DNA from 3 places in the Mesorhizobium sp. 43Arga genome. Region 3 is predicted to be linked to each of the others. Evidence: predicted binding sites of a transcription regulator. Region 3 holds the regulator's gene; each other region holds the start of a gene.
What was found. The regulator PhoB, encoded in region 3, activates phosphate uptake and scavenging genes when phosphate is short. The targets are predictions, from matches to a motif close to TGTCATNNANCTGTCAT.
Positions count from the first base shown of each region.

Region 1 (4,301 bases), 300 kb from region 3:
CATCATCACTGGCGTGCTGATCATCGTCATCGTCTATTTCGACGGTCTGCGCCGCCGCGGCGGCAAGTGACCACTGCTGAAATCGATCTCCGGCCCGACGTGAAGGCGAGTCGGAAACCCAACTGGACTGAAACATGAAAGCCGTTGTCTGCCGCTCGCCCGGCGAACTCGTCCTGGAAGACCGCCCTGCGCCCGGCGCGCCTCCTGCCGGCTGGGCGCTGGTCGCCGTCAGCCATGTCGGCATCTGCGGCACCGACTACCATATTTTCGAGGGCAAGCACCCGTTCGTCGCCTACCCCCGTATCATGGGCCATGAAGTCTCCGGCACCGTCATCGAGACTGGCGAGGGCATCGACCTTGCCATTGGCGAACCGGTCGTCATCAACCCCTACCTCTCCTGCGGCAAGTGCATCGCTTGCCGGCACGGCAAACCGAATTGCTGCGTCAAGATCGAGGTGCTGGGCGTCCATCGCGACGGCGCCATGTGCGAACGCATTCTTGTCCCGGCGCAGAATCTCTATCCGGCCAATGGCCTGTCGCTGGCCGACGCCGCCGCTGTCGAATTCCTGGCCATCGGCGCGCATGCGGTACGTCGCGCCCGCGCCGATCCCGGCGCCCGCGCGCTGGTCATCGGTGCCGGCCCGATCGGACTCGGCAACGCCATCTTCGCCCGCATCGCCGGGCTCGACGTAACGCTGCTCGACATGAGCAGTGAACGCCTCGCTTTCGCCGAAAATGAACTTGGTTTCAGCATCCTCGACGGCTCGCGCGCAGCGGTGCCGGACCTGGTCAGGGAAGCGACATCTGGCGAGGGCTTCGACGTGGTCTTCGACGCCACCGGCAACACCCGGTCGGTGCAGTCGGCCTTCGCTCATGTCGCGCATGGCGGCACACTGGTTCTGGTCAGCGTCGTCAAGGACGACATCGTCTTTTCCGATCCGGAATTCCACAAACGCGAAATGACGCTGGTTGGCAGCCGCAATGCACTGCATGCCGATTTCGATCATGTCGCAGCCTCGATCCGCAACGGCTCCGTGCCCCTGGCCACGCTCGTCACCCACCGCACGACGCTGGCCGATACGCCGAGCGATCTCGCCCGCTGGGCGCATGAAAAATCCGGCCTGATCAAGGCCGTGATCGAGATCGGTTAGTCGGCAGAATTCGCCTCACAGCGCCGAGAGCTTCAGCTCCACCCGCTCCGCCGGAAAGCGCGACTCGGAAAACTGGATCGGCTGGCCGTCCGGCGTGATGTTGACGGCCACCGTGACCAGCACGATGGCGCCTGGCTGCAGGTCGAGGTCGGCGAGATCGGCCGCATCGGCATGGCGCGCCGACAGCACGGTCGATTGCCGGAGATAATCGTCTATGCCGAAGCGGGCCAGCGACGCGGTGATCGAGCCAGTCTCTGCCATCGCCTTGTCGATGCCGGCAAAGCGCCTGGCATCAAACCAGCCGGCTGCGCGCGACACCGGCCGTCCATCGGCTTCACCGCGTGTCTCCAGCCGGATCACCTCGGCGCCCCTGGCAAGGCCCAGGCCTTCGGCGACGCGCGGGCTGGCCAGCTCGACCGATGAGGAGAGCAGCACGATGTGCCGTTCCGAAGTCTGCCCTTGCAGGCCGGCCGAAAAACGTGTGCGTGCGCCGATTGGGTAGGACAGCCGCTTGCGTGACAGCACGAACGTGCCACGCCCCTGCTCGGCCCGCAGCACTCCTTCCTGCACAAGCGCCGATATGGCGCTACGCACCGTGTGGCGATTGACGCCATAGCGCTCGGCCAGCGCCACCTCCGGCGGCAGCGCGGCATTCTCGGCGAAATCGCCGGTGGCGATCGCCTGCAGGATCCTGTCGGCGATCTGCCGCCACAGCGAGACGCCGCTGCGCCGTTCGATGCTGTCGGCTTCCTGTCGCCCGATCACGAATTGCCCCCGGCCATCTATCCCCTGTCATCCACCCGTCATGGACTCGCGTTAGGTAATATGTATAATTTGTATAGTTGTCTATATCAATAGACAAATTTAGCAAAGAGGAATGCTGCCGATGCGAGGACAGGAAGCCCGCGACCAGGCCGAACGCAAGGCCGCCATGGCGACGCTGGCGCAATCGAGCGGCGACGACATCGTCCGGCTCTGGAACGAGGCCGGCCTGCCTTCGCAAGCCGAACTGCTGCGCGGTCCCGAAACCGGGCTCGTGACGTTGCGCGGTCGCATCGGCGGCGGCGGCGCACCGTTCAATGTCGGCGAGGCGACCGTCACCCGCGCCACCGTCCGGCTGCCATCCGGACAGGTCGGTCATTGCTATGCGCTTGGTCGCGACAAGCAGAAGGCGAAGCTGGCGGCGATCGCCGACGCGCTCTGGCAGGACCCTGCCCACCGCGCTGAGGTCGAGACCAGGCTGATCGCGCCTTTGCGGTCGGCGCTCGCCACTGTCCAGGAAAAACGCCGGGCCGAGACGGCGGCAACGAAAGTGGATTTCTTCACCATGGTTCGCGGAGAAGACTGATGGATATCGCAGCGCAATCGATCGAGGGCGGCTTCGCCGATCCGGTGTTCGACGCCCAGACGGTGTTTCGCGCGGTTATGGACGCGATGGCGCGGCCGGGCCGCGTGCAGTCTCTGCCGGCCTTGGCCCGTCCGCCGGCGCCGCTCTCGGCGACCGCTGGCGCCGTGGCACTGGCGCTCTGCGACAACGACACGCCGCTCTGGCTCGACCCGGCCCTGCACACCTCCGCCGCGATCGGCTCCTGGCTTGGTTTCCATACCGGCGCGCCGCTGGCCAACACGCCTGCCGACGCGCATTTCGCCTTTGTCGCCACGCCGGCCGAGATGATGGCGCTCGACGGCTTTTCACAGGGAACGCAGGACTATCCCGACCGGTCGACCACCCTGATCCTGCAGGTCAGCGATCTCACCTCGGGCGCTCCGCTGTTGCTCGAAGGCCCAGGCATCGAAACCAGCACCACGATCGCGCCGGCGATGATGCCGCGTCATTTCATCGAGCAGTGGAAGCAGAACAACAAGCGCTTTCCGCGCGGCGTCGACATCATCCTCGCCACCGCTGAAGGCATAGCCTGCCTGCCGCGCACGACGCGCATCAAGACGATGGAGGCGTAAGATGTATGTCGCGGTAAAGGGCGGCGAAGCCGCTATTCGTAACGCCCACAGCCTGCTCGCCGATCGCCGGCGCGGCGACCGTTCGGTACCGGCACTGCGCCTCGACCAGATCGTCGAGCAGCTGGCGCTCGGCGTCGACCGGGTGATGAGCGAAGGCTCGCTCTATGACCGGGAGCTCGCCGCACTCGCCATCGTCCAGGCGCGCGGCGACATGATCGAGGCAATCTTCCTGGTGCGCGCCTATCGCACGACGCTGCCGCGCTTCGGCTACAGCAAGCCGATCGACACCGGCGCCATGCTGGTCGAGCGGCGCGTCTCGGCAACCTACAAGGACCTGCCCGGCGGTCAGCTGCTCGGCCCGACCTTCGACTACACGCACCGGCTCCTCGACCCCGAACTTGCCGCTGGCTCCGATGTCGCCGCACCCTTGCGGCGCGAGACGGAAGCGCAGGCCATGCCGCGCGTCTCGGCGATCCTCGCCCGAGAAGGCCTGATCGAACCGGATGGCGAGATGCCGCAGGACCACGTCCCCGGCGACATCACCCGCGAGCCGCTGGAATTCCCGATGGCGCGCGACATCCGCCTGCAGGCGTTGTCGCGCGGCGACGAGGGTTTTCTCCTGGCGCTCGGCTATTCCACCCAGCGTGGCTACGCCCGCAACCATCCCTTTGTCGGCGAAATCCGCATCGGCGAGGTCGAGCTGGAACTCGATGTTCCCGAACTGCCCTTCGCAGCCCCGCTCGGCACTGTGCGGGTCACCGAATGCCAGATGGTCAACCAGTTCAAGGGCTCGGCCAAGGCGCCGCCGCAATTCACCCGCGGCTACGGCCTGGTCTTCGGCCAGAGCGAGCGCAAGGCGATGGCCATGGCGCTCTGCGACCGGGCGCTGCGCGCCTCCGAGCTCGGCGAGGACATTGTCGCCGCCGCCCAGGACGAAGAGTTCGTCATCTCGCATTCCGACAATGTCCAGGCGACCGGTTTCGTCGAGCATCTGAAGCTGCCGCATTATGTCGACTTCCAGGCCGAGCTCGACCTCGTGCGCCGCATGCGCGCCGAGTACGAGGCCCGGGAGAACCCGGCCAAGGTGGAAGAGAAGCGGGAGGCCGCGGAATGATCGAGGGCCTCTCCCACATGACTTTCATCGTCAGGGATCTCGACCGGATGACTGAAATCCTGACCGGAATTTTCGAC
Region 1 covers NZ_JBSKBO010000001.1:714,273-718,573, reverse strand. Annotated here, with positions in the region: gene ACWGS8_RS03575 (ABC transporter permease) at 1-70, shown strand, start outside; gene ACWGS8_RS03570 (zinc-binding alcohol dehydrogenase family protein) at 135-1,151, shown strand; gene phnF (phosphonate metabolism transcriptional regulator PhnF) at 1,167-1,916, opposite strand; gene phnG (phosphonate C-P lyase system protein PhnG) at 2,038-2,499, shown strand; gene phnH (phosphonate C-P lyase system protein PhnH) at 2,499-3,110, shown strand; gene ACWGS8_RS03550 (carbon-phosphorus lyase complex subunit PhnI) at 3,112-4,224, shown strand; gene fosX (FosX/FosE/FosI family fosfomycin resistance hydrolase) at 4,221-4,301, shown strand, end outside.
Region 1: phnF (phosphonate metabolism transcriptional regulator PhnF) is a predicted target of PhoB. The motif match lies at 1,942-1,958, and genes of this name have one in related genera.

Region 2 (4,301 bases), 320 kb from region 3:
GGTCGAACACCTCGTTGACCACCTCGACATGGCGGGCGTCCGGACGGTCGATCTTGTTGATGACGACGATCGGCTTCAGGCCGACCTTGAGCGCCTTGCCGACGACGAATTTGGTCTGCGGCATCGGGCCCTCGGCGGCGTCGACGAGCACGATGGCCGAATCCACCATCGACAGGATGCGCTCGACCTCGCCGCCGAAATCGGCGTGGCCGGGTGTGTCGACGATGTTGATGCGGGTGTCCTTCCAGTCGACCGAGGTCGCCTTGGCCAGGATGGTGATGCCTCGCTCCTTTTCCAGGTCGTTGGAATCCATGGCGCGCTCGGCGACGCGCTGATTGTCGCGGAAGGAGCCGGACTGCTTCAAAAGCTGGTCGACAAGGGTGGTCTTTCCATGGTCGACGTGCGCGATGATCGCGATATTACGGAGTTTCATGTTCTGGGTCTCGGAAGCGTTGCAGGCAGCAGGCCAAAGGCGCTGCCTCTTTCGGTTGCGCGGCTCATACAGGGTTTTTCGCAGTTGCGAAAGGGGAAGCGCGACACCAAATACTCATCAAATCTTAAGCATCTGCGTGTGAGATGATTTTGTTAACCAAGGCGGGAACCTTTCAGGGCCCGGGCAGTTCGAACGTCATGACCGATAAACTCAACCGATTTTGGCCCCTCATCGCCTCGGTGGCCTTTGCCCTGTTGCTGGCGGCCAACGCCGCGCAGTCCGCTGCGGCGCAGAAAGAGGCACGCCCGGTCCTGCCGTCCAATGCGCCGGCCGAACAGGTCTTCGCCGACGCGCCTGACGGCGTCGACCCGGTAGTGACCGGGCCGGTCACCGCCGCCTTCAAGCAACGCCAGGACGCCGCCAACTGCGATACCGCCGTCTGGCCGAACATTCCAATGGTCTGCTACCCGGATTGACGATTGCGAGCGTCTATGCCGATCGCACCGGATCGAGCGTGACCTTGTAGAGTTCGTTGTCGTCGCGATCCATCAGCCGCACGGTCATCTGTTCGCTGGCGCCGCTGATATCCACCAGCCCGAAGAACTGCAGGCCTGCCGATGGCGGCACGTTCTGTCCCTGTTCGGCGGTCGGCGCCTTGATGAACTTCAGCTCCGGACCGAAGGTCATATCGAAATCGTTCGGACCGAACGTGCCGGCATGGATTGGCCCCGAGACAAATTCCCAGAACGGATTGAAATCCTGGAACTGCGCCTTGTCGGGATTGTAGTAATGCGCGGCCGTATAGTGCACGTCGGCGGTCAGCCAGACGGTGTTGGTGATGCCGGCATTCTTGATGAAGCGCAAAAGGTCGGCGAATTCGAGTTCCCGCCCCCTAGGCGCGCCGTTGTCGCCATTGCTGACGGCTTCGGCGCCGGCCTTCTTGGCGGCATTGTCCCAGACGACGAGGCCGAGCGGCATGTCGGCGGCGATGATCTTCCAGGTCGCCTTGGAGTTGGCCAGTTCCCGCTTCAGCCACTTCGTCTGCTGCTCGCCGAGCATGCGTGACTGCGGCGTCATCTCCTCCTGCATGTCCGGGCCGTTCGGGCCGCGATAAGAGCGCATGTCGAGGAAGAACACGTCGAGCAGTGGGCCGTAGGCTATTTTGCGGTAGACGCGACCGGGTTCGGACGGTTCGTAGCGGATCGTCGTCATCTCATGGAAGGCGCGCGCCGCACGGGCCGCCAGCACATGGATGGATTTTTCCTTATAACGGTCGTCCGCGGTCAGATCCTTGGAATCCGACCAATTGTTCAGCACCTCATGGTCGTCCCATTGGTAGAAAGTCGGGCAGATTGCGCTGAGGCCCAGCACATTCCTGTCCATCATGTTGTACTTCCACTGGTCGCGATATTCGTCCAGCGTCTCGGCGACCTTACGCTTGCCGTCGATGACGACGACGTTCTTCCACTTGCCGCCGCCAGGCAGGTCCACTTCATCCTTCAGCGCGCCATCGGCATAGATGGTGTCCCCCGAATGAAGGAAGAAATCGGGCGTGTGCTTGCCGATCGTAGAATAGGTCTTCATGCCGGTCTCGTCGATGCCCCAGCCCTGGCCGGCGGTGTCGCCCGACCAGGCGAAGCGGACGTCGCGCTTCGAGGCTGGCGCTGTGCGGAAGCGGCCGACAATCGGCTCGGAAACGGCGTTGATGTCGGCGAGATCGGCCGCAATCATGCGATAGAAGATGTCCTGGTCGGCGGCGAGATCGGTGAGCAGCCGCTTCACCGTGTGGTCGCTGGCGGGCGAGGTATCGAGCGGCGCCTGCCGCGTCGCATTGGCGAAGCTTTCCGTCGACGAGACTTCGAACATGACGCGTGCCGGACGATCCGTGCGCGTCCACACCATGCCGCTGCTGGCATCGACATCGCCGGACTGGACACCATGCGTGAAGGCCGGACGCTGGCTCGCGCGGGAATAGTAGGGCAAGGCGAGGCCCGAGGCACCAAGCAGACCGGCAGCGCTCGCGGAGGTGACAAAGGCGCGGCGGGTCATCGAAAGCTTGTTCATGGCTGTCTCCTGGATGGCTTTGAACGTCGCCATCAAGGTCCGGCCTCAATGTTTCAGCCGCATCTCGGAACCATGAAGTTTTGATAACAGTGGACAGGCGGCTAGTCTCCCCCACGGAGGGGGAGATTAGCTTCTCAAGCCGCCTGCGGTTCCGGGTCGAATGCCGGCCGGCTGGTGTTGATCAGCAGCGAGATACAGGCCGCCGCGATCGCCGTCATGCCGGCGATCAGGAAGGCCAGTTCGTAATTGCCCTGCAGCTCGCGCATCGTGCCGCCGAAGGCGGCCGCTGCCGCGGCACCAACCTGATGGCCGGCGACGATCCAGCCGAACACGATCGGGCCGCTGCGGTCGCCGAACGCCTCGTTGGCGAGCCGCAGCGTCGGCGGCACGGTGGCGATCCAGTCGAGGCCGTAGAGCACGGCAAAGATGATCAGGCTGGTCGCCGAGAAGCCGGAATAGGGCAGGTAGATCAGCGACAGACCGCGGATGGCATAGTAGACGCCGAGCAGCTTGCGCGGATCGAAACGGTCGGTGAGCCAGCCTGACAGCGTCGTACCGATCAGGTCGAAAATGCCCATCATCGACAACAGGCCGGCGGCCTGCACCTCGCCGATGCCCATGTCGCCGCAGAAGGCGATCAGATGCGTACCAACCAGCCCGTTGGTGGTGAAACCGCAGACGAAGAAGGTGGCGAACAGGTACCAGAACACCCGCGTGCCGGCGGCGCGGCGCAGCGTGTTGAGCGTATGCGCCAGGAAATTGCCCTGCGATGCGGGCGATGTCGGCGGCACATCGTCGGCCTCGGCGCCATAGCGCACCATGCCGATCGAGGCCGGACGCTCCGGCACCAGCAGCCAGACCAGTGGCAGCAGACAGGCCGTGGCGACCGCGACGGCGGTGGCGACCGGCTTCCAGCCGCCCGATTGCGCCAGCGAGGCGAGCAGCGGCAGGAACACCAGCAGGCCGGTGGCGCTGGAGGCCGACATCAACCCCATGACCAGGCCGCGATTGGTCTTGAACCAGCGGTTGACGATGGTGGCGCCCAGCACGCTGGCGACGGCGCCGGAGCCGATGCCCGAGAAGACGCCCCAGGTGATGAACAGATGCCAGGGCTTGGTCATCAGCAGGCTGAGAGCGGTCGACCCCGACATCACCACCAGCGATGCGATCAGCGTGCGGCGCAGCCCGATCCGCTCCATCAGCGCGGCGGCGAACGGACCCGTCAGACCATAGAGCAGGATGCCCACGCCGGCGGCCAGCGAGATGACATCGCGCCGCCAGCCAAAACTGTTTTCCAGCGGCAGCATCATGACGGCGGGCGCCGAGCGCAGCCCGGCGGCGATTAGCAGACAAAGGAAGATGACACCGACCACCACGAAAGCGTAGCGCTGGCCAAACGGACGGGATTGAGCTATCATGTTACTGACCGGTACGTTGCAAGATGGGGACCTTTATACGTACCGATCGGTAACATTGTCAATCGAGTCTCATGATGCCAACCGACAAAAATGTTGAACTGTCCATCAGCAATGGTCATGCATCGGCGCCACCGAAGGCCGCCAAGAAGATTCTCGACGTGGCGTATGACCTTTTCTACCGGCGCGGCATCAGGGCGATCGGCGTCGACGAGATCGTCAAACGCGCGGGCGTCACCAAGCCCAGCCTCTATCGCAGCTTTCCTTCCAAGGACGAGCTGGCCGCTTCCTATCTTCGGCAATACGATCTTGAGTATTGGGAGCGTTTCGACGAGGCGGTCAAAGCCCATCCGGGCGACCCGCGCGCGCAGATCAAGGCTTTCCTGACC
Region 2 covers NZ_JBSKBO010000001.1:95,717-100,017, reverse strand. Annotated here, with positions in the region: gene typA (translational GTPase TypA) at 1-433, opposite strand, end outside; gene ACWGS8_RS00495 (hypothetical protein) at 631-909, shown strand; gene ACWGS8_RS00490 (alkaline phosphatase D family protein) at 923-2,497, opposite strand; gene ACWGS8_RS00485 (MFS transporter) at 2,632-3,915, opposite strand; gene ACWGS8_RS00480 (TetR/AcrR family transcriptional regulator) at 3,990-4,301, shown strand, end outside.
Region 2: ACWGS8_RS00490 (alkaline phosphatase D family protein) is a predicted target of PhoB. The motif match lies at 2,570-2,586, and genes of this name have one in related genera.

Region 3 (4,301 bases):
ATGCTGATGCGCATCGATGCCCGCACGGGAGCCTGACCGATGTCGACAGCCGCATCGCTTCACCAGAGCCGCAAGCGTAGGAACGGCGTGATGATGACGCTGTGCGTCATCGCCGCCGGCATCGGCCTTGCCTGGCTGGCGCTGATCCTTGGCGCCCTGCTCTACAAGGGCCTGTCGGGCGTCTCGCTCTCGGTCTTCACCGAAATGACGCCGCCACCCGGCGACGCCGGCGGCCTGCTCAACGCCATCTACGGCAGCATTGTGATGACCATCATCGGCATCATCGTCGGCACGCCGATCGGCGTGCTGGCCGGCACCTACATGGCCGAATATGGCCGCTTCTCGAAGCTCACCACCGTAGTACGTTTCATCAACGACATCTTGCTGTCGGCGCCGTCGATCATCATCGGCCTGTTCGTCTATGAGCTGATGGTGCGGCCGATGGGGCATTTCTCAGCGATCGCCGGTGCCGTGGCACTTGCCATCCTGGTCATCCCCGTCGTCGTGCGCACCACCGAGGACATGCTCAATCTGGTGCCGAATGCCTTGCGCGAAGCCGGCACCGCAATCGGCGCGCCGCGCTGGGTGGTCATCCGCTCGGTGGCCTATCGCGCCGCGCTTTCGGGTATCGTGACCGGCATATTGCTGGCCATCGCCCGTATTTCCGGCGAAACGGCACCGCTTCTTTTCACGGCGCTGAACAACCAGTTCTGGTCGAGCAATCTCAACGCGCCGATGGCCAGCCTGCCTGTCACCATCTTCCAGTTCGCTCTCAGTCCCTATGAGGAATGGCAGCAGCTGGCCTGGACCGGCGCACTCATCATCACATTGACGGTTCTCGCGCTCAGCATCTTTGCGCGCAGCCTGACCGGACGCAGAGAGGACAAATGAGCCAGATGTTGTCTCCAGACATGACGATCGCCGCCGAGGCGGTGACCAAGGCCAAGATCGAGGTCAAGAACCTCAACTTCTACTACGGCCAGTCGAAGGCGCTGAAGGATATCACGCTGTCGCTGCCCGAGCGCAGCGTCACCGCCTTCATCGGCCCGTCGGGTTGCGGAAAGTCGACGCTGCTGCGCGTCTTCAACCGCATCTACGAGCTCTATCCCAAACAGACCGCCGAGGGCCAGGTGCTGCTCGACGGCCAGAACGTTCTCGACCGTTCGCAGGACCTCAACCTGCTGCGCACCAAGATCGGCATGGTGTTCCAGAAGCCGACGCCATTCCCGATGTCGATCTACGAAAACATCGCTTTCGGCGTCAGGCTCTACGAGAAGATCAGCAAGGCCGAGATGGACGGCCGTGTCGAGCAGGCGCTGAAGCGCGCAGCACTGTGGACCGAGGTCAAGGACAAGCTCAATGCCAGCGGCCTCAGCCTGTCGGGCGGCCAGCAGCAGCGGCTGTGCATCGCCCGCACCGTGGCGGTGAAGCCGGAGGTCATCCTGCTCGACGAGCCGGCCTCGGCGCTCGATCCGCTGTCGACCGCCAAGATCGAGGAACTGATCGACGAGCTGCAGGCCGACTACACGATCGTCATCGTCACCCACAACATGCAGCAGGCGGCGCGCGTCTCGAAGCAGACGGCCTTCATGTATCTGGGCGAACTGGTCGAATTCGACCGCACCGAAAAGATTTTCACGTCGCCTCGCGAGAAGCGCACGCAAGACTACATCACTGGCCGCTTCGGCTGATCGCACGCATACGAGGACCAGGATCATGGCCGAACACACAGTCGCAGCCTTCGACGAGGATCTCGGACAGATCAGCAGGCTGATCAGCGACATGGGCGACCTTGCCGGTTCGATGGTCGGCGGCGCCACCAAGGCGCTTCTGAACTCCGACAATGCTCTCGCTCAGCGCGTCGTCTCCGACGATGCCATCATGGATGCGCGCCAGCGCGAACTCGACGACCGCGCCATCACGCTGATCGCCAAGCGCCAGCCGATGGCCGACGACCTGCGCCATGTCGTAGGCTCGATCCGCATGGCCGGCGACCTTGAACGCATTGGCGACCTTGCCAAGAACATCGCCAAGCGGGTCGGCACTGTCGGCCTCAGCGCCACGCCGCGCGACCTGTCGCATTCCATCGACGCCATGGCCCAGCTGGTGCTGATCCAGGTGCAGGGGGTGATCGAGGAGTATGCGGCGCGTGATGCCGCGGCCCTGGCGAAGCTGCGTGCCGACGACGAGCGGATCGACGTCAAATACACCTCCGTCTTCCGCGAACTGCTGACCTATATGATGGAAGATCCGCGCAACATCACGGCCTGTACGCATCTGTTGTTCTGCGCCAAGAATCTCGAACGCATCGGCGACCACGTGACCAACATCGCCGAGAATGCGTACTATGTCCTGACCGGCACGCAACTGCCCGCCAACCGTCCAAAACAGGACGAGACGGCGATGTCGGCGCCGGTGGCCTGAGCTCAGGGGTAACCAATCGATGATCGCACCACGCATCATGGTGGTGGAGGACGAGGAGCCGCTGGGTGTGCTCCTCCGCTACAATCTGGAATCGGAGGGTTATCAGGTCGAGGTGGTGACTCGCGGCGACGAAGCCGAAATCCGCCTGCAGGAGAACGTGCCCGATCTCCTGGTGCTCGACTGGATGGTGCCGGCGGTGTCCGGCATCGAGCTCTGCCGGCGCCTACGAATGCGGCCCGAGACCGAGCGGCTGCCGATCATCATGCTGACCGCGCGGGGCGAAGAAAGCGACCGGGTACGTGGGCTCTCCACCGGCGCCGACGACTATCTGGTCAAGCCGTTCTCGACGCCGGAATTCATGGCTCGCGTCAAGGCGCTGCTGCGCCGCGCCAAGCCGGAAGTGCTGTCCAGCGTGCTCAAGGTCGGCGATATCGTGCTCGACCGTGAATCGCACCGGGTCTATCGCAAGAAGAGCGAGATCCGGCTAGGGCCGACCGAATTCCGCCTGCTCGAATTCATGATGCGGCATCCCGGCCGCGTGTTCTCACGCAGCCAGCTGCTCGACAATGTCTGGGGCGAGACGATCTATATCGACGAGCGCACCGTGGACGTGCATGTCGGCCGGCTGCGCAAGGCGGTCAACAATGGCCGCATGCCCGACGTCATCCGCACCATTCGTGGGGCGGGCTACGCGATCCGCGAGGATTGAGCACGACCTGACTCAGGCGACGTTTTTCTTCGCGGCAAGGCCTGCTTTCGTTTGCACGCCCGGCGCGAAAATCTCCTGGTCGACGAAGGTCAGGGCGCGCATGGCGCAGCCTTCGCGGATCAGCGGCAGTTCGTTCGGCTCGGTGTCGAAGGAGATCGACTCCGAATGCTGGCCGCCGGCGGTCTGGGCAATGGCCTCGCGCAACGCCGGCTCGATCAGGTCGAAGGCGGCGGCGCTGACGCCGACCATGGCCACGGGCGCGGGATCGATCAGCGCAAACAGGCTGCCGAGGCCGTAGCCGAGTGCCTCCCCGGCCTTGCGATAGGCTTCGCGCTCAGGCCCGTCGCGTTCGCGTGCCGTCGCGGCGAGCGCCCGCATCTGCGCGTCGCTGACATCGGCAACCGGCTCGGTGTCCTCGCTGAGCTGCCTGGCGTTGCGCCAGATGGCATAGTTGCCGGCATAGGCCTCGACGCAGCCACGCCGCCCGCAGCGGCAGAGCGCGCCGCCGGGCCGATGGATCATATGGCCGAACTCGCCGCCCGAGGAATGGGTGCCGGTGAACAGCTCGCCCTTCAGCACCAGCCCCATGCCGATACCGTGCGAAAGCAGGATGGCGATGAAGTCGTCGCGATAGCGCTCGGGATCGCGCCAGCGCAGCGCCACCGCCATCATATTGCAGTCGTTTTCCATGGTGGCGGGGATGCCGAACTCGGCTTCGAGTATGTCGGCGAAGGCGATGTCGGTCTGCGGGGTGATCGGCGACCAGAGCATTGCCCGGGCCTTGGTGTCGGTGATGCCCTGGATCGCCAGCGCGATACGGGCGACGCTGCGCACATCGATGTCGGGATCCTCGAGACGCCGCCTTACGATGGCCACGCATTCGCCGATCAGCGCCTCGCGCGACATGGTCAACGTGTCCAACCGGCGCTGTTCTTCCGATATCACCTGGCCGGCATAGTCGATGACGGCGACCGACAGGAAATTCAGCGACAGCACCACGGTCATCACAGTCGCGGCCTCGGGGTTGAGGCCGAGGCCGACCTGCGGCCTGCCGCGCTTCAGCGCGCCGGCCTCGCTGGGCCTGCCCTCGGCCAGGATGCCTTCGCCGATCAGGTCGGAGGAAATGGCCGATATGGTCGAATGGCTGAGGCCGGTGGTCGCGGCGATC
Region 3 covers NZ_JBSKBO010000001.1:410,785-415,085, forward strand. Annotated here, with positions in the region: gene pstC (phosphate ABC transporter permease subunit PstC) at 1-36, shown strand, start outside; gene pstA (phosphate ABC transporter permease PstA) at 40-891, shown strand; gene pstB (phosphate ABC transporter ATP-binding protein PstB) at 888-1,691, shown strand; gene phoU (phosphate signaling complex protein PhoU) at 1,717-2,424, shown strand; gene phoB (phosphate regulon transcriptional regulator PhoB) at 2,444-3,133, shown strand; gene ACWGS8_RS02035 (ROK family protein) at 3,146-4,301, opposite strand, start outside.